DNA from 3 places in the Bradyrhizobium sp. HKCCYLRH3099 genome. Region 2 is predicted to be linked to each of the others. Evidence: predicted binding sites of a transcription regulator. Region 2 holds the regulator's gene; each other region holds the start of a gene.
The links. The regulator PhoB, encoded in region 2, activates phosphate uptake and scavenging genes when phosphate is short. The targets are predictions, from matches to a motif close to TGTCATNNANCTGTCAT.
Positions count from the first base shown of each region.

Region 1: a site for PhoB is predicted at 6,538-6,554, ahead of ACQR1Y_RS15120 (DUF47 domain-containing protein). Genes of this name have one in related genera too.
Region 3: a site for PhoB is predicted at 4,284-4,300, ahead of ugpB (sn-glycerol-3-phosphate ABC transporter substrate-binding protein UgpB). Genes of this name have one in related genera too.

Region 1 covers NZ_JBNPTW010000006.1:191,893-201,515, reverse strand. The annotation lists gene ACQR1Y_RS15140 (autotransporter domain-containing protein) at 21-1,982, opposite strand; gene ACQR1Y_RS15135 (MarR family winged helix-turn-helix transcriptional regulator) at 2,333-2,848, shown strand; gene ACQR1Y_RS15130 (peptide chain release factor 3) at 2,871-4,490, opposite strand; gene ACQR1Y_RS15125 (anion permease) at 4,830-5,837, opposite strand; gene ACQR1Y_RS15120 (DUF47 domain-containing protein) at 5,852-6,496, opposite strand; gene ACQR1Y_RS15115 (branched-chain amino acid ABC transporter permease) at 6,640-7,608, opposite strand; gene ACQR1Y_RS15110 (branched-chain amino acid ABC transporter permease) at 7,610-8,497, opposite strand; gene ACQR1Y_RS15105 (ABC transporter substrate-binding protein) at 8,576-9,623, opposite strand, start outside.
Region 2 covers NZ_JBNPTW010000017.1:5,768-15,390, reverse strand. The annotation lists gene ACQR1Y_RS26380 (nickel-dependent hydrogenase large subunit) at 1-192, opposite strand, end outside; gene ACQR1Y_RS26375 (hydrogenase small subunit) at 214-1,311, opposite strand; gene ACQR1Y_RS26370 (nickel-dependent hydrogenase large subunit) at 1,537-2,976, opposite strand; gene ACQR1Y_RS26365 (HupU protein) at 2,973-3,989, opposite strand; gene ACQR1Y_RS26360 (HoxN/HupN/NixA family nickel/cobalt transporter) at 4,016-5,038, opposite strand; gene ACQR1Y_RS26355 (trypsin-like serine protease) at 5,308-6,624, opposite strand; gene phoB (phosphate regulon transcriptional regulator PhoB) at 6,719-7,426, opposite strand; gene phoU (phosphate signaling complex protein PhoU) at 7,443-8,159, opposite strand; gene pstB (phosphate ABC transporter ATP-binding protein PstB) at 8,188-9,009, opposite strand; gene pstA (phosphate ABC transporter permease PstA) at 9,006-9,623, opposite strand, start outside.
Region 3 covers NZ_JBNPTW010000003.1:15,725-25,347, reverse strand. The annotation lists gene aroA (3-phosphoshikimate 1-carboxyvinyltransferase) at 1-569, opposite strand, end outside; gene ACQR1Y_RS08465 (TIGR02300 family protein) at 719-1,126, shown strand; tRNA gene ACQR1Y_RS08460 (tRNA-Ala) at 1,208-1,283, shown strand; gene ACQR1Y_RS08455 (GIY-YIG nuclease family protein) at 1,504-1,755, shown strand; gene ACQR1Y_RS08450 (MarR family winged helix-turn-helix transcriptional regulator) at 1,760-2,218, opposite strand; gene ACQR1Y_RS08445 (organic hydroperoxide resistance protein) at 2,393-2,818, shown strand; gene ACQR1Y_RS08440 (CaiB/BaiF CoA transferase family protein) at 2,961-4,163, shown strand; gene ugpB (sn-glycerol-3-phosphate ABC transporter substrate-binding protein UgpB) at 4,355-5,671, shown strand; gene ugpA (sn-glycerol-3-phosphate ABC transporter permease UgpA) at 5,757-6,638, shown strand; gene ugpE (sn-glycerol-3-phosphate ABC transporter permease UgpE) at 6,638-7,486, shown strand; gene ACQR1Y_RS08420 (sn-glycerol-3-phosphate import ATP-binding protein UgpC) at 7,600-8,679, shown strand; gene ACQR1Y_RS08415 (Hsp20 family protein) at 8,814-9,239, shown strand; gene ACQR1Y_RS08410 (DUF1150 family protein) at 9,298-9,558, shown strand.

The sequences.
Region 1 (9,623 bases), on a different contig from region 2:
GAGCGCGTCCGGCCCGGCGCTCAGAACGCGATCTTGATTCCGCCGTTCACGCCATAGTCGTTGCGGTCGGACCTGGCGAACGTGCTGATCACGCCGAGATTGATGCTGATCTTGTCGGTGATCGCCGCAGCCAGGCCGGCCGCGGCCTTCCCGTAGGTCGCCTTGCGTCCATCGATCGGCGTCAGTACCGGCAACAAGGGCGTCGTCACCTGGGTCGTGATCAGCGTCCGTGCGGAACCGATGAAATCGTGCTCAACGGTCAGGTTCAGATAGGGATTGTAGAACGCTCCGGCGGTCGTGAACGGCGCGCGAAACTGGACGCCCGCACTGCCGGTGAGGCTCTCCAGGCTCTGGCGGTTGATCACGTTGGTGAGCAGGATGTCGCCAGTCTCCGTATAGCCCGCGATCTGCGCATTGGTGTAGGACAGGCCGCCGATCGGCCCCATCCGCAAGGCGCCGAGATCCCAGAGATAGCCGCCGCGGGCGGCGACCGCGAACGTATCCGCATGGGTCGAGCCGCGGATCGTATCGATGACGCCCTGACGATCGGTGGCGATCGCCTGGCGGCCATAGGCGAGCAACGCATCGGCAAACCAGTTGGCGCGGCTATAGGCCGCGTAGCCGCCGATCTGATAGGCATCGATCTTCTGATGGGCGTTCTGCACGGACAGGTTCACGTTCGGCTGGGCGTAGCTGAACAGCCCGCCCACCATCAGGTCCGGCGACAATTGATAGTCGAGCCCGATCCGTCCGCCGAGTGATTGATAGGTGTAGCTCGACAGGAACTGCTGGGAGTCGCGGCTGCCTCCGGCATAGGCGACGTCGCCGTAGACGGACCAGGGGTTCTGCACGCCGGCTGAGGCCGCGCGGATCGCCTTGACCGGCATGTCCGCCGCCATCGCGTTCATGGCATTGGCGGTGCCGGCGACGTTGCGATAGGCGTCGATATGGCCGAACACCGAGCCGGCAAAGCCGTTGGCGATCGACATCGCCACGTCGCCCTGCGGCGCCACCGTCAACGGCGCATCGATCTGGTTGGTCTGATAGCGCCCGATCAGGGCGAAGCCTGCAGTCGTGAAATGCAGGCCGTCATAGGACAGAAACTGGTTCTGCGCCGCGACACTGCCACCGACGCAGGACGGAACGGCCGTGCAGGCCTGGGTGACGTTGGTGAACCCATAGAGGGCGGGGTTTGCGACGACGTTCCGCGTCAGGGTGGCAAGATCGAAGAAGAAGATGCGAACGCCGGAGCGCGCCAGCGGCGCCAGGTTGGCCTGCTCCATCTGCGTCAACGTGGATTGGAAGTAGTGGATGTTTTGATTGCCGGGGGCGATCGGCAGATAAGACAGATCACCCACTGACATGATCGCGAGGTTGCGTGCGCCGACCTGAACCAGTTTCTGAACGCCCGACATGATGTTGGCCGTGGTCTGCGCAGCGGCCGCGTTCATCTGGGGTTGCGTGATGGCCGGGTTGAACAGGATCGGCACACCGTCATTGCCGCCCGCCGTGATGATGCTGACGAGATCTTGCGGGCCGAAACGCCCGCCCGCCGCAACAAACGTGCTGATTTCCGTGCCGGTGCCCGGCAGCACCGGAACGGGCGGCCCCAACAGGTTTCCAACATTGGTGTCGCCGCTCATCGCGCCGCCGGTCGCGTAGTTGGCGACGGCCGAAGTGGGAAGCCCGTAGTGAAGCTGGAGCGCGTCGGCCATCGACAGTCCCGCGCTGTAGCGGCCGCTCGGCGGGACCGCCGACCCGGCCCGCAGCGCATTTCCCCAGTCGGCGTAGCTGTCGCCGAACACCGTCAGTCGTGTGAACTGGCCCGTGACTGTCGGGCCGAACAGCCCTTGAACGGACGGATTTTGCTGGATGTAGGCATAGGCATCCGGGGTCGGAACGACGGCGATCGGCGTATAGGTCTGAGCTGATGAGCCGGTCGAACTGCCGATCATCCCCACAGCCGCAACCGCCGCAGCCATGGCCCAGCGGCTGCGCGATGATGCGCGCCCCGCTCTGCTCCGGCCCTGGCGATCGATGTGCTTGCTGCTGGCGGTCTTGGACCCGCGTCGCCCCACGACATTGCGCATTTGACTCTCCCCTGATGAGCGCCGTCGCGTTGATCGCGTTGTGGACATGCTTCCGAAGGGGTGAGCCCCCGGCCTTGCTCAGGGGTATCGTCATCCCGACGTCAGCGCGTCATATGGTCGCTCTTGTGCACATAATGTTCATTGGATGATCTGTTCACGTCAAGAACAATTACACATTCAGTTTAAATCGACAGCGCGTTGAGGCAGTGTGTGGCCTCGATGCATCAGACATGAGGGGTCACTTGGCGGATCGGACTCAACTCGCCGTGGGGGGCGCACTCGCGCGTTCGAAACGGCGTTCTCTCGGCCCTGAGGCTGGCAAGGACCGGCCCGAGATCAGCGTGGTCGGCCTGACGGGGCTTGCGGGTTATCTGATCCGGCAGGCGCAGCTGTGGGTCTTCGAGGACTTCAACGCGACGCTCGCGCCGCTCGACATGCGTCCCGCCCAGTATTCGATCCTGGTGATCGTCCGCGACAATCCCGGGCTGTCGCAAATGGCGCTGTCGGAGGTGTTGGGCATCAGCCGCTCCGGAATCATCCCGCCGCTCGACGAACTTCAGTCGCGGGGCCTGCTCGAGCGCCTGCCGACGTCGGACCGGCGGACCAATGCTTTGCATCTCACCGCAGCCGGCTCCGCCCTGCTGGCGCGGGCCGACCGCCTGGTGCAGGAGCATGAGCAGCGGCTGATCGACAAGGTCGGTGCCGACGGACACCGGCAGCTGCTGCAAGTGCTCGAGGTCTTTGGCCGCAACCGGTAGCCGCGACGACGAGGACGCGGGCTCAGGCCTTCTTCTTCACGTCCTTGACGTTGGAGAACACGATGCCCTCGGCGCGCTCCTTGGTGTAGCCGAGATAGAACTCGTTCTTGGCCAGGAACACCGGATCGCCGTCGACGTCGTCGGCGACGCCGGAATTGTTGGAGGCGATGAAGGCTTCCAGCTTCTTCTTGTCGTCGCAGGAGATCCAGCGCGCCAGCGAGAACTCGGAGATCTCGAACTCGACCGGCAGCGAGTACTCCGCATCGAGCCGCGCCTTCAGCACGTCGAGCTGCAGCGGGCCGACGACACCGACCAGCGCGGGCGCACCGTCGCGCGGGCGGAACACCTGCACGACGCCCTCCTCCGACATCTGCTGCAGGGCTTCCTTCAGCTTCTTCGCCTTCATCGCATCGGTGAGGCGAACGCGGCGGACGATTTCCGGCGCGAAGCTCGGCACGCCGACGAAGGTCAGATCCTCGCCTTCGGTCAGCGTGTCGCCGATGCGCAAAGAGCCGTGATTGGGAATGCCGACGACGTCGCCGGCGAAGGCTTCGTCCGCGACTGAGCGGTCCTGGGCGAAGAAGAATTGCGGGCTCGACAGCGGCATGGTCTTGCCGGTGCGCACCAGCTTCGCCTTCATGCCGCGGTTGAGCTTGCCCGAGCAGAGACGCGCGAATGCGATGCGGTCGCGGTGGTTCGGGTCCATGTTCGCCTGGATCTTGAACACGAAGGCGCTCATGCGCGGCTCGGCGGCGTCGACCTTGCGCAAATTGGACTCCTGCGCGCGCGGCGACGGCGCGTAGCGGCCGAGACCTTCCAGGAGATCGCCGACGCCGAAATTGCGCAGCGCGCTGCCGAAATAGACCGGCGTCAGATGGCCCTCGCGGAAGGCGTCGAGCTCGAACGGCTTGCAGGCTTCCTTGACCAGTTCGAGCTCGTCGGTGATCTGGCCCATGTCGAGATTGGCGTTGAGCTTGCCGAGCTCCGAGATTTCGATCTGCTGTGCCGCGCCGGTCTTGGCGCCACCGCCTTCGAGCAGGCGCACGCCGCCATCCCTGACGTCGTAGGTGCCGATGAAGTCGCGGCCGCGCCCCACAGGCCAGGTCATCGGCGTGGTGTCGAGCGCCAGCGTCTTCTCGATCTCATCCAGAAGGTCGAACGTATCCCGGCTCTCGCGATCCATCTTGTTGATGAAGGTGATGATCGGGATGTCGCGCAGGCGGCAGACCTCGAACAGCTTTCGCGTCCGCGCCTCGATGCCCTTGGCGGCGTCGATGACCATCACGGCGGAGTCGACCGCGGTCAGCGTGCGATAGGTGTCCTCGGAGAAGTCTTCGTGGCCCGGCGTGTCCAGGAGATTATAGACCAGTCCCTCGAACTCGAAGGTCATCACCGAGGTGACGACCGAAATGCCGCGGTCGCGCTCGATCTTCATCCAGTCGGAGCGGGTGTTGCGCCGCTCACCCTTAGCCTTCACCTGGCCGGCGAGGTTGATGGCGCCGCCGAACAGCAGCAGCTTTTCCGTCAAGGTGGTCTTGCCAGCGTCCGGATGCGAGATGATGGCGAAGGTGCGCCGGCGCGCCACCTCGTCGGAGAGCGGCGAACGGGACGGCTGTTCGGTGGTGACGGCGGTATCGGACATGAGGCGGCGGACGTCGGTTCGGGGCCAGAGAGCGGCGATGTCGTGGGAAAACGCGCGGGCTCACAGCCGCCGCGCGCCCTCCATATAGGCGTTTTGCACCGCAACTCCAACCGGGGAGTTAACCGGGCGGAACGTAGGCCAGTCGGGACTGGCACCGAGGCCGTGGCCGTCCTTCGAGACGCGCGCCAAACGGCGCGCTCCTCAGGACGAGGTCCGAATGTGCAGCGAAATCCCCAGACTCGCCAAAATTCCAACCCTCATGGTGAGGAGCGCCGCCCTTGCGGCGCGTCTCGAACCATGAGGCCCCAAACGTTCGGCAACCTAGCCTCGCTCCGGGTGTCAGTGCCGGAGCACCGAGACCAGCCAGAAGCTCAGCGCCGAAACGATGGCCGACGCCGGGATCGTGAAGATCCAGGCGTAGACGATGGATCCGGCCACGTTCCAGCGCACGGCAGAGGCCCGGCGGGCGGCGCCGACGCCGACGATGGCGCCGGTGATGGTGTGGGTGGTCGAGACGGGCACGCCGAGGAAGGTCGCCAGGAACAGCGTGATGGCGCCGCCGGTCTCGGCGCAGAAGCCCTGCATCGGGTTCAGCTTGGTGATGCGCAGGCCCATGGTGCGGACGATGCGCCAGCCGCCCATCAGGGTGCCCAAGGCCATCGCCGCCTGGCACGACAGCACGACCCAGAACGGCACCGTGAAGTGCTCGCCGAGATGGCCCTGCGAGTACAGCAGCACGGCGATGATGCCCATCGTCTTCTGCGCGTCGTTGCCGCCATGACCGAGCGAATACAGCGACGCCGATGCGAATTGCAGGATGCGGAAGGCGCGGTCCACGGCGAAGGGCGTCGAGCGCACCGAGGCCCAGGACACGATCGCGACCAGGATCATCGCCAGGATCAGCCCGACCAGCGGCGACAGCACGATCGCCAGCACCGTCTTGGACAGGCCGCTCCACACCGCGGCCGAAATGCCGGCCTTGGCGATCCCCGCCCCGACCAGGCCGCCGATCAGTGCGTGCGAGCTCGACGAGGGAATGCCGGCCGCCCAGGTCACGAGGTTCCAGACGATCGCGCCGATGAGGGCGGCGAAGATCACTTGCGCATCGACGATGGCGGGATCGATGATCCCGGTGCCGATGGTCTGGGCGACGTGCAGGCCGAATACGCCGAAGGCGATGAAATTGAAGAACGCCGCCCAGAACACCGCGTATTGCGGCCGCAGCACGCGGGTCGAGACGATGGTCGCGATCGAATTGGCGGCATCGTGCAGGCCGTTCAGGAAGTCGAAGGCAAGCGCGACGGCGATGAGGCCGACCAGGATGGGAAGGCCGAGATGAGCGTCCACGGCGCGTCCCTACCCTAGACCTGTTCGATCATGATCGAATTGATCTCGTTGGCGACGTCGTCGAAGCGATCGGCGACCTTCTCCAGATGATCGTAGATCTCGGCGCCGACGATGAAGTCCATGGTGTTGGCGTTGCGGTGCTTGAGGAACAGCTCCTTCAGCCCGATGTCGTGGAGATCGTCGACGCGGCCCTCGAGCTTGGTCATCTCCTCGGTGATCGCGGTGATCATCGGCACGTTCTGGCCGATGGCCTGCAACAGCGGCAGCGCGCGGCCGATGAGATTGGCGCAATCCACCAGCAGCGTGCCCATCTCGCGCATCGTCGGCTCGAACTCCTTGACCTCGAACAGCACCACCGCCTTGGCGGTCTGCTGCATCTGGTCGATGGCGTCGTCCATCGAGGTGATCAGGTTCTTGATGTCGCCGCGGTCGAACGGGGTGATGAAGGTGCGGCGGACGGCGGTCAGCACCTCCCGGGTGATGTTGTCGGCCTCGTTCTCGAACTGGCTGACGCGCTGGCAATGGGTCAGCACGTCGTCGCCGCCCTTGAGCATGTCCTGCAGCGCATGCGCGCCCTGGATGACCACCTTGTTGTGGCGGGCGAACAAATCGAAAAACCGCTCCTCCTTGGGGAGGACGGCGCGAAACCAGTTCAGCATGGGACGAAATCCATCCATTCCGGAACGGGCCAGGGCTGGCCTGTCACGGAAGTGTCATACTCCGGATCACGCCGCAGCAGAAGCGGTGGACGGATGATCCACCACTTTCTGCCCTGCGAACAATCTTATTTTAGATCAATGGTTTACAGGGATCGCTTGAACAAATGGGCGATTTCCCCGACCACGCCGCGGCGGAAGGTGAGCACGCAGGCGACGAAGATGACGCCCTGGATGACGGTGACCCACTGCCCGAACCCGGCCAGATATTGCTGCATGGCGATGATCACGAACGCCCCGACGACGGGCCCAAATACCGTTCCAAGACCGCCGACCAGCGTCATCAGCACGATTTCGCCGGACATCGACCAGTGCACGTCGGTCAGCGAGGCGTTCTGGGCCACGAACACCTTCAGCGATCCGGCGAACCCCGCGATGGTGCCGGACAGGATGAAGGCCAAGAGCTTGTACTGGTCGGTTTTATAGCCGAGCGAGATCGCGCGCTGCTCGTTCTCGCGGATCGACTTCAGCACCTCGCCGAACGGCGAGTTGATGGTGCGGAAGATCAGCAGGAAGCCGGCGAGGAAGCCGACCAGCACGACGTAGTACAGCGTGACCGGCTTCGACAGGTCGATGAAGCCGAACAGCTTGCCCTGGGGAATGCCCTGGATGCCGTCCTCGCCATGGGTGAACGGCGTCTGCAGATAGACGAAGTACAACAGCTGCGACAGCGCCAAGGTGATCATCGAGAAGTAGATGCCCTGGCGGCGGATCGAGATGTAGCCCGTGATGATCGACAGCACGAAGGCGCCGGCGACGCCGGTGAGGATGCCGAGCTCCGGCGGGAAGCCCCAGACCTTCAGCGCATGCGCGCTGCAATAGCCGGCGGTCCCCAGGAACATCGCGTGGCCGAACGACAGCAGGCCGCCATAGCCGATCAGCAGGTTGAAGGCGCAGGCCAAGAGCGCGAAGCACAGCGCCTGCATCACGAAGAACGGATACAGCCCGGTGAACGGCACGATGGCGAGCAGCGCCGCCATGATGACGAACACGATCATCTCGTCGCGCATCGCGCGCGGGGTGATCGGCAGGGTCTCGTCGGTGATCGATGTCATGTCAGGCCGCCCGTCCGGTCAGACCCGTCGGCTTCACCAGCAGCACCAGGACCATCAGAACGAAGACCACGGTGTTGGAAGCCTCGGGATAAAAATACTTGGTCAGTCCCTCGATCACGCCGAGCGCGAAGCCGGTGATGATCGAGCCCATGATCGAGCCCATGCCGCCGATCACGACCACCGCGAACACGACGATGATCAGGTCGGCGCCCATCAACGGCCGCACCTGGTTGATCGGCGCCGACAGCACGCCGGCGAGCGCCGCGAGGCCGACGCCGAGGCCGTAGGTCAGCGTGATCATGCGCGGCACGTTGATGCCGAAGGCGCGGACCAGCGTGGGATTTTCGGTGGCGGCGCGCAGATTTGCGCCGAGCCGGGTGCGCTCGATCAGGAACCAGGTGGCCAGGCAGACCACGAGGGAGAAGATCACCACCCAGCCGCGATAGATCGGCAGGAACATGAAGCCGAGGTTCATGCCGCCCTGAAGGCCGCGGAAGCCGCCGATCTGCGGATAGTCGGGGATCGCGTAAGGCAGGCCCGAGGAGCCGAAATAGTTCTGGAACAGGCCCTGCACGATCAGCGCGATGCCGAAGGTGAGCAGCAGGCCATAGAGATGGTCGAGCCCGGCGAGCCACTGCAGCAGCGTGCGCTCCAGGACCATGCCGAAGATGCCGACGATGATCGGTGCCAGCAGCAGCGCCCACCAATAGCCGATGCCGCCGAGGTTCAGCAGGAAATAGGCGCAGAACGCGCCCATCATGTAGAGCGCGCCGTGGGCGAAATTGATGATGTTGAGCATGCCGAAGATGACGGCAAGCCCGAGACTGAGCAGCGCGTAGAACGAGCCGTTGATCAGTCCGACCAGGAGCTGTGCGTAGAGAGCCTGCATCGTCTTGTTCTATTTTTCTCGGCGTTTCCCAAGGGTCAAACGACAGCCCCGGCGGCGAACCGCCGGGACCGCAGCGGCTTACTTCTTCAACAGCGCGCACGCGCTCTTGTCGAGCGGCGTGAAGGCCTGGTCGCCCGGCACCGAGCCGACCATCTTGTATAGATCCCACGGGCCCTTCGAGTCCGACGGCTTCTTGACCTCGAACAGATAGGCGGTGTGGATGGTGCGGCCGTTGGGCTGGATCTCGCCCTTGCCGAACAGCGCATCCTCGGTCGGAATCGACTTCATCTTGTCGACGATCTTCACGCCGTCATGCGGATTCTCGCCCAGTGCCTCCAGCGCCTTGAAGTAATGCAAGAGGCCTGCATAGACGCCCGCCTGCACCATGGTCGGCGGCGCGCCGTTCTTCATCCGCTTGGAGAAGCGCGCCGAGAACGCACGGGTCTGGTCGTTCATGTCCCAGTAGAAGGTCTCGGTGAAGTTCAGGCCCTGCGCGATGTCGAGCCCGATCGACTTCACGTCGGTCAGGAACAGCAGCAGCGCAGCGAGCTTCTGGCCGCCCTTCGTCAAACCGAACTCGGCCGCCTGCTTGATCGAGTTGGTGGTGTCGCCGCCGGCGTTGGCCAACCCGATCACCTTGGCGCCCGACGACTGCGCCTGCAGCAGGAAGGACGAGAAGTCGGAGGTGTTGAGCGGATGCTTGACGGTGCCGACCACCTTGCCGCCATTGGCGGTGACCACCGCCGTGGTGTCGCGCTCCAGCGCCGCGCCGAAGGCGTAGTCCGCGGTCAGGAAGTACCAGCTGGTGCCGCCGGCCTTGACCAGCGCCTGACCGGTGGTGTGGGCCAGCATGTAGGTGTCGTAGGTCCAATGCACGGTGTTCGGCGAGCACTGCGCATTGGTGAGGTCGGAGGTTGCCGCGCCCGAATTGATGTAGACGCCGTTCTTCTCCTTGACGACGTTGTTCACCGCCAGCGCCACGCCGGAGTTCGGCACGTCGACGATGATGTCGACCTTGTCGACGTCGAACCACTGCCGCGCGATCGAGGTGCCGATGTCGGGCTTGTTCTGGTGATCGCCGGAGATCACGTCGATCTTCCAGCCCTTCGCGGTGAGGCCGGAATCC
Region 2 (9,623 bases):
CGGATCACGGTTGCGCAGGATGGTCTCGATGCCGCGCCACATCGTGCCGGTCGAGACCGCGTTGCGGATGACGTTGTTGGAGTCGACGTTCACCTCGACGCGGAGATGGCCTTCGATACGCGTGAGCGGATCGACCACGACGCGCTTGCCGGAATTGTCGAGATTGAAGCCGTTGGGAGTCTGGATGCCCATCGTTGCCTGCCCTGAACTGAATTAATGATCTTGCTTGGCGCTGGCGTCGTCGCGCTTGGTGGCGAGCCGCTTGACGGCGGTAACCGCGGCATGCGCCGCAACCGCGACGCCCACCGTTCCCGCCGCGGCCATGCCGATCTCGTCCGCGTTGCGCTCGATGCCGAACTGCTTGATCGTGGTGAGCCGGTCGTAGAACGAGCCCTTGTCCCAGAAGCCGTCCTCGGAGCAGCCGATGCAGCCATGGCCGGATTGGATCGGGAACGACACGCCGCCATTCCAGCGCACCGTCGAGCAGGCGTTGTAGGTGGTCGGGCCCTTGCAGCCCATCTTGTAGAGGCAATAGCCCTTGCGCGCCGCCTCGTCGTCCCATTCCTCGACGAACTGGCCGGCGTCGAAATGCGGCCGACGATAGCATTTGTCGTGGATGCGCTGCGAGTAGAACATCTTCGGCCGGCCCTGGCGGTCGAGCTCGGGCAGCTTGCCGAAGGTGGTGATGTAGGTGACGACGCCGGTCATGACCTCCGCGATCGGCGGGCAGCCGGGCACCTTGATGATCGGCTTGTTGGTGATCACCTTGTCGATCGGCGTCGCCTGCGTCGGGTTAGGCTTGGCCGCCTGCACGCAGCCCCAGGAGGCGCAGGCCCCCCAGGCAATGATCGCCATCGCGTCCTCGGCCATCACCTTCAGCTTCTCGACGAACGGCTTGCCGCCGTCGATGCAGAACATGCCGCCTTCATTCAGCGGCGGATTGCCCTCGACGGCGAGAATGTACTGGCCCTTGTACTTGGCGCGCGTCTCTTCGAGGATCTCCTCGGCCTGCTGGCCGGCGGCCGCCATGATCGTGTCGTCATAGTCGAGCGAGATCATCGACAGCACGACGTCCTTCACGAGCGGATGCGCCGAGCGGATGAAGCTCTCGGAGCAGCAGGTGCATTCCAGACCGTGCATCCAGATGACAGGCGTGCGCGGCTTGGTCTCGAGCGCATTGGCGATGCGCGCCGACGCCAGCGGCCCGAGGCCGAGGCTCGTCGCGGTCAGGCTGCAGAACTTATGGAAGCTGCGCCGCGTGATGCCCTGGCGCCGGATCACGCTGTAAAAAGTTTCCGTCGTCGCGCCCATGAGTCCTCCCCCCGATATCGCGTTGGCGATCATCCGATCGCGATCTGGCGAGAGGGGACAGCAAGATGCGGGCCAGCATTAGTGCTGAATTTGAATCATAATGATTCCAGATGGTTGGGATGATGCCTGCTGATCAGCAAACAGGTCAGAGACTCGGATCGGCCGAATATCGGAAATCACGCGCTTTGCACCCGACAAGCTACTTTCCGCCCTCGCGAAGCGCGCTCAATGCGCGGTGCAGACCATGCAGGGATCGAACGACCGCACGACATGCTGGATGCTGACGGCGCGCGCGCCGGCCTCGCCGACCTCCGTTCCGACCAGCGCCTGTTCGAGCGGGCCTGCGATGCCGTCGGCATCGCGCGGCGAGAAGTTCCAGCTGGTCGGCGCGATGATCTGATAGCGCGCGATGCGGCCGGAGCGCACGGCGAGCCAATGCCCGAGACTGCCGCGCGCGGCTTCGACAAGGCCGACATAGTTGCCATCGGCCGCCTCGCCGCTGGTTTCGCAGAACGGCTCGCTGAGGCGCAGACTCTTGATCCAGCCTTCGATCGAGATTGCAAGCTGCGCCGTCTCGATCAGGCGTGCGATGACGCGATTGCGGACATTGCTGCCGCTCTCAGACAGCAATGCTGTGATCAGCTGCTGGCCGTGGACCGCTTGCCGCGCCAGCGCGCCGACCTCGACGGGATCTCCCGCAAGCCGCGGCGCCTTGCACCAGCTATAGGCGTCAGGCTTGTCGGCATCCGGCTCGGTGCGGCTCTCGGCCGGATCGCGCGACGTATCGCGCATCCAGGCGTGCGACACGTCCTCGGTGATCTGACCGGACGGCAGCGCTTCGATCTTTCCATCGGAGGTCCGAAGCCCGGCCCGAAAGCGCGCAGCATCAGCATCGTGATACGCGCCAAAACTCATCAGCAGACCGGGTCCCGGCCCCAGATGCGCGAGATCGAGCGCATCGGCCAGGCGAAGGAAGTGCGCGAAGTCGCCGCCGCGCCCGTCGCGCCACTGATCGAGTTCATCCGGCGTCGACAGCGCCAGCACGTGTTCGAGCTTGTCGGCAAACACAACGCGTTCGAGAAAGCCGCGAAACGACGCCGCGATCGCATTCAGCCGGATACGCTCGCCAAGCTCAATCGCACGCGTCGTGCCGCCCGGCTGGAACGCTAGGCTATGCGGCCATTTGCCTGCGATGACGCCCATGATCTCCAGCAGCCGCGCCCGCGCCGGCAGCGCCTCGCGGGCCGCGGATCCCTTGGTGGCAGTGAAGCGCTCGGCCGCTGCGCCGTGCCACGCGTGAGACGCGTAGGCGTCGCGGGCGAAGTCGGGCATGAAGAAGATGTAGAAGTGGGTGAGATGATCGGCGGCGTTCTCGGCCGCGTGCGCGATGTTGGTCGCGAGCACGCCATTCGGCGCTGGGACCACGCCCATCGCCTGACGCAATGCAGCCGCCGCCGCGATCGACTGCGACACCGAGCAGATGCCGCAGATGCGCGGCGCTATCACCAGGGCATCTAGCGGCGGCCGCCCTTCCAGGATCTGCTCGAAGCCGCGGTAGAGCGGCGCCGTCACTTCGGCGCGCGCGACGCGGCCGCTGTCGATATCCAGGCGGACTTCGAGATCGCCCTCGACGCGGTTGAACGGGCCGACCGTGATCCGCGTCATGAGCTGCGCTTATCGCCGGAGCGGCTCGGCGGCACCACGACGTGGTCGGCGGTCGCATTGACGCGCACACGGCGCGGCGTTGCCGATTTCGACAGCGCGGCCAGCGCGACGAACCAGGCCTTGGGCATGTCGGTCGGGAGCCCCACAGGGATGCCCGCGAGCTTCGCCGTCTGCAGATAGTTCTGCGTGCTCTCGAAACCCGGCGAGGTGCAGGCAATGCAGGCATAGCCGCCCTTGGTGCAGGAGCCACCGCCGTTCCAGGAGCGCTGGTTGCAGTCGCCGACGGCTTGCGTCGCGCGGCAGCCCAGATGCTCCATCAGGCAGCCGCGTTCCGACATCGTTTCCGCGCTCGCCTTGAACTCATAGAACTCGTTGCGCGAGCAGCCGTGATGCGCGAGGTGGTTGGCGATGAAGGTCGGGCGCCCGACGGCGTCGAGACCGCCCGCCGTGAGGTCGCCAGCGGTGAGCGCCAATAAGCTTTCCATCACCCAGCCGGGATGCGGTGCGCAGCCCGCGACATTGATGACCGGCAGCCCGCGCTTCGAGCGGAAGCCGGAGCCGAGCGCACCGCCGGCATCGCTGCCCTCGAACTGCAGCCCGACGGCGTCGGTCGGATTGCTCCCGGCCGCGGGAATGCCGCCATAGGCCGCACAGCTTCCAACCGCGACGACGTAGTCGGCAAGCGGGGCGAGATCGAGCAGCCAGTGATAGATCGAGCGGTTGGTGCCGGCGAGCATGTTGAAGCGACCGCTGAGATGCGGTCCGCGCGCGACCGAGCCTTCGAGCACCAGCAGATCGAGCCGCTCGCGGCCGTCACGGATCGCGTCGAGCAGCTCGACGACCTCGTCGCCGGTCTCCTCGCTGACAGAAGGGTGCCAGATCAGGTCGATGCCGGATTGGCGCAGCTCGTCGAACCAGCCGGAGGCGCCGCTTTCCAGGATCGACATCGTGCAGCCGCCGCAGCTCGCGCCCTGCAGCCACAGCATCCTGGTCATTCCCTCCGCGCCGGCCATCGTGAGGTCCTGCCCTCAGCACAGCTTCATGCTGTCGTGTTTGGTATCTCCCCGGGGTTTAGCGTCCCCGCACGAAGGGTGGCAAGCGCCGCGTCGGCCTCGGAACCGCGCGGGCGGCGGTTGAAGAATACGGCGCCGGCCCAGATCAGTCCGAACAGGACGACCGCGACGATCCCCAGGTCGGCGATTCCGTCACCGAGCGCGCTCGCAACATCGGCCCACGTTCCGGTCAGGCCGAACAGCGGCGCCAGCAGCGTGGCGGCCTCGACGCCGCCGATCACCAGCGCGATCATCACCGACAGCCCGGTGATCACCAGATTGTAGCGTCGCTTGCGGGCGGGATCCGTCAGCGCCCAGCGGTAGGCGCCGACCATCAGCATGCCGTCGGCGGTGTCGACGGTCGCCATCGCCGCGGCGAACAGCGCCGGGAATACCAGGATATGCACCAGGCTCTCGCCGCGGGCCGCTTCGGTCGCCGACAGGCTCAAAAGACCGATCTCGCTGGCGGTGTCGAAGCCAAGGCCGAACAGGAAGCCGAGCGGGAACATATGCCAGGCGCGCGACACGACCCGCAGCACGGGCCGCAGCAGACGAATCAGGAGGCCGTTGCCGGGGCTCGCGCTGTCCGTCTCGGGCCGGGGCGAGCGGCGCCAGAGGTTCACGAACAGGACGAGGTTCGCCAACGCGATCAGCAGCAGGAAGCCGGCCGACACCGAGGTGCCGATGGCGCCGCCGATCGCGCGGATCGCACTGTCCTCCCGCAACAGATCCGCGCCGGCGACCAGGCTCACGACGATGGTGGCGATCACGACGACGCTCGAATGGCCGAGCGCGAAGTAAAGACCCGCGGCGCGCGGCGCATCGCCGTCCTGCACCAGCTTGCGGACCACATTGTCGATCGCCGCAATATGATCGGCATCGACGGCGTGGCGGAGGCCGAGCAGCCAGGCCAGCAGCGCGGTGCCGACGATGGCCGGGCGGTCGGCGTAGAGCGCGAACGCCCAGGCCCAGGCGAGCGCATTGGCGAGCACAAGGCCGGCCAGCAGCATCGCATTGCGACGCCCGACCGGCCGCAGCCAGGCTGGAACGAAACGCGCGGAGCGAGGATGATCAATTGGCAAAATCGTCATACTCGGACAAGAGAGCAAGACCTGCGCCAAAAGGCAAGGCTCGCACTGCCGCGCCCAAATCACTTGCAAATCAACCCTCGTCGCCCGTGCGGCTGAGGTTCCCAGCATTGCTTTGGCAATCCGCTATCCGGTCACGCACAAACATTGACCAGCCGGTGTCCAACTCTCTTCCCTTCCTGTCCCTCCCCTCACCGCGCGGATGCGCTCTGCGCGGCGATCTCGCGCCGCACGGCCGCCTCAAACTGGCTGGCGGACGCGGCGAACATCAGCCGCGTCTCCTCGTGGAACGCCGAGAAGATCCCGACCACCACCGGCTCGCCGCCGATCTCGGCCAGGATCGGCGAGCCAGAATAGCCGAAATTGGCAAGGCAATGCACGGTAAGGAGACGGGCGTCCCTGGTCATGCTTGCGCTGCAATTGCGCTGGCCGGTCGGCGAATAGCGCCGCTCCTGGCCATAGCCGATCTCGGAGATCGTACCTGCCTTGGTCGCAGCCGCGAGGTCATCCCGGCTCACGGACTTCACCGCCACCGGCTTCGAGGGCAGCGCATCCTTCAGGATGATCAGCGCCCAGTCGGCTGGCGAGCGGTCCAGCGACCATTTGTCGTGCTGGGTCGGAATGAACTCAGGCGCCACGATCAGCTTGTCGGCGACCGACGAGGCCGCGGGAGTGCCTCTGTTCATGCCAGCGAGGAAATGGACGTTGCCGGGGCTGACCTGCGCGACGCCGTTGAAGACACAATGCGCCGCCGTGAGCACCACGCGCGGCGCCACCAGCGTGCCGGTGCACGAACCTCCCGTGCTGTATTGCGCCACGGTCACGACACCGATCGAGGAGGCCGGCCAGGAGGTGGGATCGACGACGTCGCCGAAGTGGCGGTCGAGACCGAGCAACTGCTCCGCGCGCGGATTGGCAATCCCGGCATCGACCGATTCCGGCTTCGGCCGCCACGCGGCAATGGTGGCCTCGGCCTGGCGCCGCTGCGCTTCGCTGAGCTTCACTCTCTGAATCTCGCGGCCGGCCGACCTGACGCCGTTGCGGCCGGCCATCACGAGCCAGGCATAACCCTGGATGACGTCCCGGGTCATGACCTCGCCGTCGAGCATCATCAGGCCTAGCATGTATTGCGACTGGGCAAAGCCCTGCGCGGCGGCGCGATTGAACCAGCGGGCGGCTTCGCCGTGATCGCGGGCGGCGCCTTCACCGTTGAAATAGGCGATGCCGAGATAATGCTGGGCGACGGCGAGCCCTTGATCGGCGGCCTTGCGGTACCAGACCAGCGCCTCCGCCTGGTTGCGCGGGGCGCCCAGGCCGAAGGCCTGCATGAATCCGACATTGAACTGCGCGCGCGCGTCGCCCTTGGCGGCGAGCGGCTGGAGCCGGCGTAACGCCGCCGCCGGCTGTCCATTCGAAGCCGCAGCGACGGCGTCCTCGAGCTCGGCGGCCGCGGCATTGCCGGCAGCCACAAGCAACAAGGCTAACAAGATAGCGAACGTCCTGATCATTGTGTCTGCCGAGGTCCGACCATGATGATGGGAACTCGATCACACAGGATCAAGACGGCAACGGCGTGACCGCGCGATCAGGCCTGCTCGCCCGTCACGCCTGCTCCGACTTGGCGAAGCGGTCGTCCAGCGCATAGCCGGCGCCACGCACGGTGCGGATCGGATCCTGCTCGCGGCCGGGATTGAGCAGCTTGCGCAGGCGGCCGATGTGCACGTCCACCGTGCGCTCATCGATATAGATGTCGCGGCCCCAGACGCTGTCGAGCAACTGCTCGCGGCTGAACACGCGGCCGGGATGCTCGAGGAAGAATTCGAGCAGGCGGTATTCGGTCGGGCCGAGATCGATCGGCCGGCCCGAACGCGCGACGCGGCGCTTCTCGCGGTCGAGCTCGATGTCGCCATAGGACAAGACGGTCGCCAGCCGCTCCGGGCTCGCGCGCCGCAGCAGGCCCTTCACGCGCGCCAGCAGCTCCGGCACCGAGAACGGCTTGACGATGTAGTCGTCGGCGCCGGTCGCAAGCCCCCGCACACGCTCGCTCTCCTCGCCGCGCGCGGTGAGCATGATGATCGGCAGCTGCTTGGTCTCGGACCGCGCCCGCAGCCGCCGGCACAGCTCGATGCCGGACAGGCCCGGCAGCATCCAGTCGAGCACGACCAGATCGGGCACGCGCTCCTTGAGCCGCGTGTCGGCCTCGTCGCCGCGCGCGACGGTCTCGACCTCGTAGCCTTCGGCCTCGAGGTTGTAGCGCAGCAGCGTCGTCAGCGCCTCCTCGTCCTCAACCACCAGAATTCGCGCACCCATGTCGAAATCGTCTTTCTCAGTTACCGGGGATCGTGGTCGCGAAGCTGGTCATGTCGCCTTTCGGGCGCTTGTCCATGATCTGCTGGCCCTCGATCATATAGAACACCGTCTCGGCGATGTTGGTGGCGTGGTCGCCCATCCGCTCGATGTTCTTGGCGCAGAACATCAAATGGATGCAAAACGAGATGTTGCGCGGGTCTTCCATCATGTAGGTCAGGAGCTCGCGGAACAGCGAGGTGCAGATCGCATCGACCTCCTCGTCGCCCTTCCACACCGTCATCGCCGCCGGCAGGTCATGCGCCGCATAGGCGTCCAGCACCGTCTTGACCTGCGACTGCACCAGGTCGGTCATGTGCTCGAGGCCGCGGATCAGCTTCAGCGGATGGAAGTCGCTCTCCAGCGCGGCGACGCGCTTGCCGATGTTCTTGGCGAGGTCGCCGATGCGCTCCAGATCGGTGGCGACGCGCATCGCGCCGACGATCTCGCGCAAATCCACCGCCATCGGCTGGCGGCGGGCGATCGTCAGCACCGCGCGCTCCTCGATGATGCGCTGCAGCTTGTCGACCTCGGCGTCGGCGGCGACCACCTTCTGGCCGAGCGCCACGTCGCGCCGCACCAGCGCGTCGACGGAATCGACGATCAGCCGCTCGGCGAGGCCGCCCATCTCCGACACCAGCCGGGTCAGGTCCTGCAGATCGCTGTCGAACGCCTTGGCGGTATGTTCACTGGCCATGTTGATCTCCTGAAGAATGCTGTCGGCGTCAGCCGAACCGGCCGGTGATGTAGTCCTGGGTCCGCCGATCGCTCGGCGAGGTGAAGATCTTGCTGGTCTCGTCGAACTCGATCAGTTCGCCGAGATACATGAAGGCGGTCTTGTCGGAGACGCGCGCCGCCTGCTGCATGTTATGGGTGACGATCGCGATCGTATAGTTCTCCGCGAGCTCCTGGATCAGCTCCTCGACCTTGGCGGTCGAGATCGGGTCGAGCGCCGAGCATGGCTCGTCGAACAGGATCACCTCGGGCCGGACGGCGACCGTGCGCGCGATGCACAGGCGCTGCTGCTGGCCGCCGGACAGCGACAGGCCGGAGGCGTTGAGCTTGTCCTTGACCTCGTTCCACAGCGCGCCGCCGCGCAGCGCCTTCTCGACGCGGTCGTCCATCTCGGACTTCGAGATCTTCTCATAGAGCCGGATGCCGAAGGCGATGTTCTCGTAGATCGTCATCGGGAACGGCGTCGGCTTCTGGAACACCATGCCGACCCGCGCGCGCAGCAGATTGAGATCGAGCTTGGGATCGAGGATGTTGGTGTTGTCCAGCATCAGCTGGCCGGTGGCGCGCTGGCCCGGATAGAGATCGTACATCCGGTTGAAGATGCGCAGCAGGGTGGACTTGCCGCAGCCGGACGGGCCGATGAACGCCGTGACGCGGTTGGTGCCCAGCGTCAGGTTGATGTTCTTCAGCGCGTGATGATCGCCGTAATAGAAGTTCAGGTTGCGCGCGGTCACCTTGGCCGGCGCCTCGGGGAGCGGCTGGCCGTGAAGGGTGTGAGCGGGCTGACTGACGGAGACGGACAGTTCGGTCATTTCGTTTTCCTCTCGGCGCCGAGAATGCGTGCACCGACGTTCAAAGCGAGCACGGCCAGAGTGATGAGAAGGGCTCCGCTCCAGGCCAACTGCTTCCAATAGGCATACGGGCTCTGCACGAAGTTGTTGATGGTGACAGGCAGGTTCGCCATCGTCTTGGAGAGGTTGAGGCTCCAGAACTGGTTCGACAGCGCGGTGAACAGGAGCGGCGCGGTTTCGCCGGCGACGCGGGCGGTCGCCAGCAGCACGCCGGTGATGAGGCCGGAGCGCGCCGCGCGGTAGGCGATGCGGCGGATCACCAGCGAGCGCGGCAGGCCGAGCGCCGAGGCTGCCTCGCGCAGCGGGTTGGGCACCAGCAGCAGCATGTCCTCGGTGGTGCGCAGCACGACGGGGATCACGATGACGGCCAGCGCCAGCGCACCGGCGATGGCCGAGAAGCCGCCCATCGGCACCACGACGGCGCCATAGATGAACAGGCCGATGATGATCGACGGCGCCGACAGCAGGATGTCGTTGATGAAGCGGATCACCGAGGTCAGGCGGTCGTTGCGGCCGTATTCGGCGAGGTAGGTGCCAGCGAACAGGCCGAGCGGCGCGCCGATGCCGACGCCGAT
Region 3 (9,623 bases), on a different contig from region 2:
GGCGCGGCGAGGCCGGCCAGCAGCACGGCCGATTTGATCTGGGCCGACGCGACCGGCGTGCGGTACTCGATCGGAATGGGGTCGCTGGCGCCCTGAAGGGTTAACGGAAGCTTGCCGCCCTCGGCGCTGGCGGTCACCTTGGCGCCCATCAGGGCCAGCGGATCGAGGATGCGCCGCATCGGCCGGCTGCGCAGCGAGGCGTCGCCGTCGAACACCGCCGAGATCGGACAGCCGGCGACGGCGCCCATCACCAGCCGGCAGCCGGTGCCGGAGTTGCCGAAATCGAGCGTCGCAATGGGCTGGGCAAAGCCACCGACGCCGACGCCGTTCACGGTCCAGGCGAATTCACCGGTGCGTTCGACCTTCGCGCCCAGCGTGCGCATCGATTTGGCGGTGTTGAGGACGTCCTCGCCCTCGAGCAGGCCGGAAATCCGGGTCTCGCCCACCGACAGCGCGCCCAGGATCAGCGCCCGGTGCGAGATCGACTTGTCGCCGGGCACGCGAATCGTGCCCGAAAGCGGCCCGGAGGCGCGGGATTCGAGCGGAGTGGGGGCGGCTGACGTGCTCACGGCGGGATCCTCGGGTTTTCGGGCCGGCAGGTATCACAGCGCCCGGCGGCCGTCACGGCCGTGATATCCGGTTGAAAGCGCTATTGACAGCGGCGCGGCAACTAGCCAAGTGAGACACCGCTTTTCAGACATTGCCAGGACGCCTGCACGTGGCCAAATCCGAGCTCGGAACCAAACGCATTTGCCCGACCACGGGCAAAAAGTTCTACGACCTCAACAAGAACCCGGTGATTTCGCCCTACACCGGCGAGGTCGTGCCGATCGCTCCGGTGGCGCCGACCCGCGCCATGCGCGGCGAGGCGGCGCGTGCCGCGGCGGCGCAGGACACGGCGCACGAGCCGGCCGAGGCCGAAGAGTTGGTGTCGCTCGAGGAGGCCGACGCCGAGGAGAACTCCGGCAAGGTCAAGGCCGTCGTGCCCGAGTCCGAGGACGATATCGAGATCGACGAGACCCTCGACGACGACGAGGATGACGACTCGACCTTCATCGCCGACGAGGAAGAAGGCGACGAAGATGTCACAGACATCATCGGCGATGTCGGCGGCGACGAAGAATAATCGTCGAAGCCACTTGAGATCAGCCGCGAACTGTGGTTCACGGTGCTCCCCGGCGGTCACCCAGACCGCCGGTTCGGTTCAGGGGCCATAGCTCAGCTGGGAGAGCGCTTGCATGGCATGCAAGAGGTCGGCGGTTCGATCCCGCCTGGCTCCACCACGCTTCGCCCTCCGGGCTACGCGTGGCGCAGCCACGACGGAGCCCTGAGGGCGAGGCGTGGGGCCCGGCGAAGCCCCTTGGCGAAGCCGGGCTGCTCAGCAACGAAGTCCTTCCTTCTCGTTTGAGTTCGGCTGACGCGACGGCGTGAAAGCCAAGCTGACAAGTTCTTTTCCCGGCCACAAAATGCGCGCCTGCGATCCCTCGCGGCGAGCCCATCGTCATGTGGTACGTCTACATCATCCGTAGCGTCAGCTTTCCCGATCAGGAATACATCGGCGCGACCGCGGACATCCGGCAGCGTCTCAAGGATCACAACGCCGGCCGCTCAGCCCACACCTCCAAGTTCTTGCCTTGGACGTTGGTCTGGTACTGCGCCTTTCCGGACAAGCACCGCGCGTTAGCCTTCGAGGCTTATCTGAAATCGCACTCGGGACGCGCGTTCTCGAAGAAGCGCCTGCTCGGGCCGGCTTGAGCCCTCACTCCACCGCCGCCTCCAGCCGCTCCCTTAGCTTCACCAGCTTGCCGTGCAAATCCGCCAGCTCGGCAATCGAGCAGCCTGTCGCGTCCAGGATCGCCGGCGGCACGATGGCCTTGGCCTTCTCCCGCAACGCCGCCCCCTGCCCTGTCAACGCCACCAGCACCTGGCGCTCGTCCTCGGCCGATCGCGTCCGTGTCAGCAGATGCAGCGCCTCCATGCGCTTGAGCAGCGGGGTCAGCGTGCCCGAGTCCAGGAACAGCCGCGCGCCGATCTCCTTCACGGTAAGACCATCGCCCTCCCACAGCACCAGCATCACCAGATATTGCGGATAGGTCAGGCCAAGGCGGTCGAGCAGCGGCTTGTAGACGCGGTTGAACGCGTGGGCCGTCGAATAGACCGCGAAGCAGAGCTGGCTGCCGAGCTGGAGGGGCACGTCGGCTGTCGTCTTCTTGGGCATGGTCACACCAGGGATGGATCGTCGGGCACATCTTGGGCGCTGCGCGAGGGCTGCGGCAACGACCGGAAAACACAGATCACGAATTTTCTACCGAACAATTATATTGTGCACAATCGATTTGTGTGCAATATACGCCTCACTGAATTCCACTCCACCCCAATCGGGAGACACCCCATGTCCGTGAACGTGCTCTACAAGACCAGCGCCAAGGCCACCGGCGGTCGCGACGGCGAGGCGGCCACCCTCGACGGCTCGCTGAGCGTCAAGCTCGCCACCCCGAAGGAGCTCGGCGGCGGCGGCGGCGCCGGCAACAATCCGGAGCAGCTGTTCGCGGCCGGCTACGCCGCCTGCTTCATCGGCGCGATGAAGTTCGTGGCCTCGCAGGGCGGCCCGAAGGTTCCGGCCGATGCGTCGGTGACCTCCACGGTCGGCATCGGTCCGCGCTCGGAAGGCGGTTTCGGCATCACTGCCGAGCTCGCGGTCTCGCTGCCCGGCCTCGCCAAGGCCGACGCCGAGGCGCTCGTCGCCAAGGCGCACGAGGTGTGCCCCTACTCCAACGCCACCCGCGGCAATGTCGACGTCAAGCTGACCGTCGTCTGAGCCTGAATTCTGCTGCGCGGCAGATCGCCACGCACCATGCAGCCCTCGCCTTTTCGCGAGGGCTGCATTCGCGTAAGCCCGTTTGCGCCAGTGGCGCAGCAATGCTTAATGGCCGCGAGTTGCAACCAACCTCGCGATGTCCATGACACTCCCATTTGCTCCCGGCGCCATGGCCGGCCTGCGCGTGATCGACCTCACGCGCGTGCTCGGCGGCCCCTATTGCACGCAGATCCTGGCCGACCACGGCGCCGACGTGATCAAGGTCGAGCCGCCCGCCGGCGACGAGGTCCGCGACTGGGGCCCTCCGTTCCACGACGAGGACGCGGCCTACTTCGTCGGCATCAACCGCAACAAGCGCTCGATCGGCCTCGACCTCGCCTCCGAGGGCGGCCGCGTCGTGCTGCTGAAGATGCTCGAGAATGCCGACGTGCTGATCGAGAACTTCAAGCCGGGCACCCTCGAGAAGTGGGGCATCGGCAGCGACGTGCTGCGCGAGAAATTCCCCAAGCTCGTGCACTGCCGGATCTGCGGCTTCGGCGCTGACGGCCCGCGCGGCGGTAATCCCGGCTATGACGCGATCATCCAGGCGATGACCGGCATGATCGCGGCGACCGGCTCGCCCGAGAGCGGCCCGATGCGGATCGGCGTGCCCTTGGTCGACATCACCACGGGCCTCTACGCCGCGATCGGCATCCTGATGGCGCTGTCGGAACGGCAGCGCTCCGGCGAGGGCCAGTTCCTCGAGGTCACGCTGTATGAGACCGGCCTCGCGATCATGCATCCGCACACCGCCAACTACTTCATGCATGGCAAGCCGCCGTCGCTGACCGGCAACGAGCATCCGAACCTCGTGCCCTACGCGATCTTCCCGACCAAGACCGACGACATCTTCATCGGCGTCGGCAATGACGGCACCTTCCGCAAGCTCGCCAAGGAGATCGGCCGCCCCGAGCTCGGCACCGATTCGCGCTTCGCCCGCAACCGCGACCGCGTCGCCAATCGCGAGGCGCTGCGCGCCGAGCTCGCCGCCGTGTTCCGGCAGTTCGAGGCCGAGCCGCTGTGCGACCGCCTGCTCGCCGCCGGCCTGCCCGCCGGCCCGGTGCAGAAGATCGATCAGGCGCTGACCAATCCGCACACGCTGTATCGCGGCGATGTCATCGAGAAGGATTGGTACAAGGGCGTGGCGTCGCCGATCCGGCTCGAACGCACCAAGCCGAGCCTGCGCTCGACACCGCCGAAATACAGCCAGCACGCCGAGGAGGTGCTGAGCGAGTTCGGCTACACGCCGAGCGAGATCGAAGCGTTGCGGAAAGCTGGAACCGTCTGCACGGAACGCAAACGCTGATCGCATCGCACGCGCTGCGTCGCCGCGTCGCACCACGACGCGGTGACGGAGAGATGCGATTTACCGCTTTTCGCGGACGCACTGCGCGTGGCTTTCCCGCGTCAGGTCATACGTCTATACATTCACATAACTGTCATCTGGCGCTGTTAACGGCCGCCACGACCGATGACGTTCATGGGAGGATCTTTTTGATGTCATTTCGACAAATCGCTGCCGCGACTGCCGTTGCAGCCACCTTTGGTTTTGCTGCTTCGCCCGCACTCGCGGTGACTGAAATCCAGTGGTGGCACGCCATGACCGGCGGCAACAACGACATCGTCAACAAGCTCGCCGAAGAGTTCAACGCCTCGCAGAGCGACTACAAGGTCGTGCCAACCTTCAAGGGCGCCTATCCCGACACGATGAACGCCGGCATCGCCGCGTTCCGCGCCGGCAACGCGCCTCATATCATGCAGGTGTTCGAGGTCGGCACCGCGACGATGATGAGCGCCAAGGGCGCGATCAAGCCGGTCTATGAGCTGATGAAGGAGGCAGGCGAGCCGTTCGATCCGAAGGCCTATCTGCCGGCGATCACCGGCTACTACTCGACGTCGAAGGGCGACATGCTGTCTTTCCCGTTCAACTCGTCGTCCATGGTGATGTGGATCAACAAGGACGAGCTGAAGAAGGCCGGCGTCGCCGAGATTCCGAAGACGTGGCCGGAGGTGTTCGAGGCCGCCAAGAAGCTGAAGGCGGCCGGTCACGACACCTGCGGCTTCTCCAATGCCTGGGCGTCGTGGGCGCACATCGAGCAGTTCTCGGCCTGGCACAACGTGCCGATCGGCACCAAGGCCAACGGTCTCGACGGCTTCGACACGGTGCTGGAGTTCAACACCCCGCTGCACATCAAGCATTTGCAGAACCTCGTCGAGCTGCAAAAGGACAAGACCTACGACTATTCCGGCCGCGGCTCGGCCTCCGAGAGCCGCTTCGGCTCCGGCGAATGCGCGATCTTCATGACCTCGTCGGGCTACTACGCCACCGCCAAGAGCACCGCGAAGTTCGACTTCACCTCGGCGCCGATGCCGTATTATCCGGACGTGCAGGGCGCGCCGCAGAACTCGATCATCGGCGGCGCCTCGCTGTGGGTGATGGGCGGCAAGACGGCGAACGAGTACAAGGGCGTCGCCAAGTTCTTCACCTTCCTGTCGGACACCAACCGCCAGGCCAGGCTGCATCAGGAGTCCGGCTATCTGCCGATCACCACCGCGGCCTATGAGAAGACCAAGGCGGACGGCTTCTACGACAAGAACCCGGTGCCGCAGACGCCGCTGAAGGAGCTCACCAACAAGCCGCCGACCGAGAATTCGCGTGGCCTGCGCTTCGGCAATATGGTGCAGATGCGTGACGTCTGGGCCGAGGAGATCGAGGCCGCGCTCGCCGGCAAGAAGACCGCCAAGGAGGCGCTCGATTCCGCCGTTGCCCGCGGCAATGCGATGTTGCGCACCTTCGAGAAAACGGCCAAGTAAGGAAACGGCAAAGTCAGGCCGTCCCAGAGGCTTCCTCTCCCACCGGAGGGGAAGCCTCACTTCTATCCCTCACGCGGCGCGCTCCATGGAAAAGTCGGTCGTCTTCAACGGCAAGCTCCTGCCCTACCTGCTGCTGGCGCCGCAGCTCGCGATCACGCTGATCTTCTTCTACTGGCCGGCCAGCCAGGCAATCTGGCAGTCGTTCCTGCGCGAGGACGCCTTCGGCCTCAATTCCGAATTCGTCGGGTTCGAGAACTACCAGGCGCTGTTCGCCCAGCCGGAATATTACACCGCCATCGGCACGACCGTGGTGTTCTCCTCGCTGGTCACCGTGCTGTCGCTCGGCGTCGCGCTGCTGTTCGCGACGCAGGCCGACAAGAACCTCAAGGGCGCCTCCGCCTACAAGACGCTGATGATCTGGCCCTACGCGGTCGCGCCGGCGATCGCCGGCGTGCTGTGGTTCTTCATCTTCCACCCGACGCTCGGCACCCTGGCGCGACCGCTGCGCGTGATGGGCTTCAATTGGAACCCGATGCTCGACGGCACCCACGCCATGATCCTCGTCGTGATGGCCGCGGTCTGGAAGCAGGTCGCCTACAACTTCCTGTTCTTCCTCGCGGGCCTGCAGGCGATCCCCAAGAGCGTGATCGAGGCCGGCGCGATCGACGGTGCGGGTCCGCTGCGCCGGTTCTGGACCATCATCTTCCCGCTGCTGTCGCCGACCACCTTCTTCCTGCTCGTCGTCAACATCGTCTACGTATTCTTCGAGACCTTCGGCATTATCGACGCGGTCACCGCCGGCGGCCCGGCCGGCTCGACCACCACGATGGTCTACAAGGTGTTCGCCGACGGCCGGCTCGGCGGCGATCTCGGCGGCTCCGCCGCGCAATCGGTCGTGCTGATGGTGATCGTGATCGCGCTGACCGCGATCCAGTTCCGCTACGTCGAGCGCAAGGTGCAGTACTGATGGTCGAGCATCGCCCGCTCCGGGACCTCGTCGCCTACATCGTGCTCTCGCTGGGCGTACTGATCTTCGCCTTCCCGGTCTACGTCGCCTTCATCGCCTCGACCTATGACGCTGCGACCGTCGTCAGCGGCAACCTGCCGCTCACGCCGGGCGGCCGCATGCTGGAGAACTACTATCGCGCCGTGTTCGTCGGCGGCTCGCGCTTCATGAACCAGCCCGTCGGCGTGCTGCTCGCGAACTCCTTCGTCACCGCGATCGGCATCGCCGTCGGCAAGATCATCATCTCGATCCTGTCGGCGTTCGCGATCGTCTATTTCCGTTTTCCGTTCCGCAAGACCGCGTTCTGGATCATCTTCATCACCCTGATGCTGCCGGTCGAGGTGCGCATCTATCCGACCTACAAGGTCGTCGCCGACCTGCGCATGCTCGACACCTATGCGGGCCTGATCCTGCCGCTGATCGCCTCGGCCACAGGCACCCTGCTGTTCCGCCAGTTTTTCATGACCGTCCCCGACGAGCTGCTCGAAGCCTCGCGCATCGACGGCGCGGGTCCTCTGCGATTCTTCTGGGACACGCTGCTGCCGCTGTCGATGACGACGGTGGCGGCGCTGTTCGTGATCCAGTTCATCTATGGCTGGAACCAGTATCTCTGGCCGCTGCTGATCACCACCAAGGATTCGATGCAGACCATCGTGATCGGCATCAAGAAGATGCTGACCACCACCGACGAGCTCGCCGAATGGCAGCTCGCGATGGCGACCGCCGTGCTGGCCATGCTGCCGCCGGTCGCCGTCGTCGTCTTCATGCAGCGCCTGTTCGTGAAGGGCCTCGTGGAGACGGAAAAGTGAAGAGGAGGCGAATGGCGAAGTGCGAGTGGCGAATAGGGATATTCGCCCGACGGTTCGCTTCAGCCCCTTCCCTATTCGCTACCCCCTATTCGCCATTCGCTTCCAGGTAACCCATGGCCAACGTCACGCTCCGCAACATCCGCAAGATCTATCCCGGCGGATTCGAGGCCATCAAAGGCGTCGACATCGAGGTCGGCGACGGCCAATTCTGCGTGCTCGTCGGTCCCTCCGGCTGCGGCAAGTCGACGCTGTTGCGCATGGTCGCCGGCCTGGAGACGATTTCTTCCGGCGAGATCGACATCGGCGGCCGCGTCGTCAACGCGATCGAGCCGGCCGAGCGCGACATCGCGATGGTGTTCCAGAACTACGCGCTCTACCCGCACATGACCGTCTACAACAACATGGCCTATGGCTTGCGCAATCGCCGCATGCCGGAGACCGAGATCAAGACGCGGGTCGAGGACGCCGCACGAATTCTCGAACTCGGCACCATGCTGCAGCGGAAGCCGCGCCAGCTCTCCGGCGGCCAGCGCCAGCGCGTCGCGATGGGCCGCGCGATCGTACGCCAGCCGAAAGTGTTCCTGTTCGACGAGCCGCTGTCGAATCTCGACGCCAAGCTGCGCATCGCGATGCGGGTCGAGATCCGCAAGCTGCAGCGCCGGCTCAACACCACGGCCATTTATGTCACCCACGACCAGCTCGAGGCGATGACGCTCGCCGACATCCTGGTGGTGATGAACGGCGGCAAGGTCGAGCAGATCGGAAATCCGCTCGACATCTATCAGAGGCCCGCGACGACCTTCGTCGCTTCCTTCATCGGCGCGCCGCCGATGAACCTGATGCCGCTGGATGGCCTTCGCCGCCAGTTGCACGGCGCCGACGCCGTCCCGGCCGAGGCCGGCCAGCTCGGCATCCGTCCCGAGGATTTCGAGCTCGGCGAGACCGTGCCCGCCGGTGGTGTCGGGCTCGACCTGCGCGTCGACGCGATCGAGCATGTCGGCGCCGAGACCTATGTCTACGGGTCGCGGCAGGACACGGACGGCGATGACCGGCTGACCGCGACCGCCAACGACGTCATCGTGCGGCTGCCCGGCGTCACGGCGCCGGAGATCGGCGCCAGGATCCGCGCCGTGGCGCCTAGGGCCAAGCTGCATCTGTTCTCGGCCGATGGGCGGCAGAGGCTGCCGGTTTAAGCCCTTCCACAGACAGGCCGATTCCCTGACATCCCGGCGCTTGAACGCGCCCGGGATCGTGCCCATATTGCTGCTCAAGGGATGCCATCAGGGTCCCGAAACGTCAAAGTCGCTTCGAGAGGACTTTGTAAACCATGTCTCGTGTTCCTTCGCTCTCCAGTCCGTTTCTGCTGGGCTTCGACGAGATCGAGCGCGTGCTCGACCGCGTCGTCAAAGGTGCCGACGGGTATCCGCCGTACAATATCGAGCGGTTCGAACGCACCAATGGCCAGCCCGAGCGCCTTCGGATCACGCTGGCGGTGGCGGGTTTCACCCGCGACCAACTCGATGTCACCATTGAGGAAAACCAGCTCGTCATCCGCGGCCGTCAGCAGGACGACAAGACCCGGCAATACATTCATCGCGGCATCGCCGCGCGCCACTTCCAGCGCACCTTCGTGCTGGCGGAGGGAATGCATGTGCTTGGTGCGGACCTGAAGAACGGGCTGTTGTCGGTCGATCTCGCCAGGCCCGAGCCTGAGCGTATCGTTAAGACAATCGCTATCAATGAACACGAATAATGGTTTGATGGAACGAGTAGCGGACTCGACCGCTTGAGTCTCAGAAGGAGTCGAGACCATGACTGGTAATGTTGCGTCTGAATCGAGCGTCTCCCCGGAGTCGCTGGCGACCTTGGGCGAGGGTCACATCGCCTATGTGAAGCAGATCCGCTCCGAAGACGTGCCGGGCCTGTTTCCGCAAGCACCGCGCATCGCGCCGGGCCTGAAGCTGTTCGCCTTGCATGCCGCCGACGGCACGCCGATCATGCTCACCGACAGCCGCGAAGCCGCGATTGCGAATGCATGGAGCCACGAGCTCCAGGCCGTGAGCGTGCACTAGGAAAAGCCGGCCGCGCGCGGTCGCAACGACGGCGTCTTGTGAGACCCATGCAGCTCATGCACTGA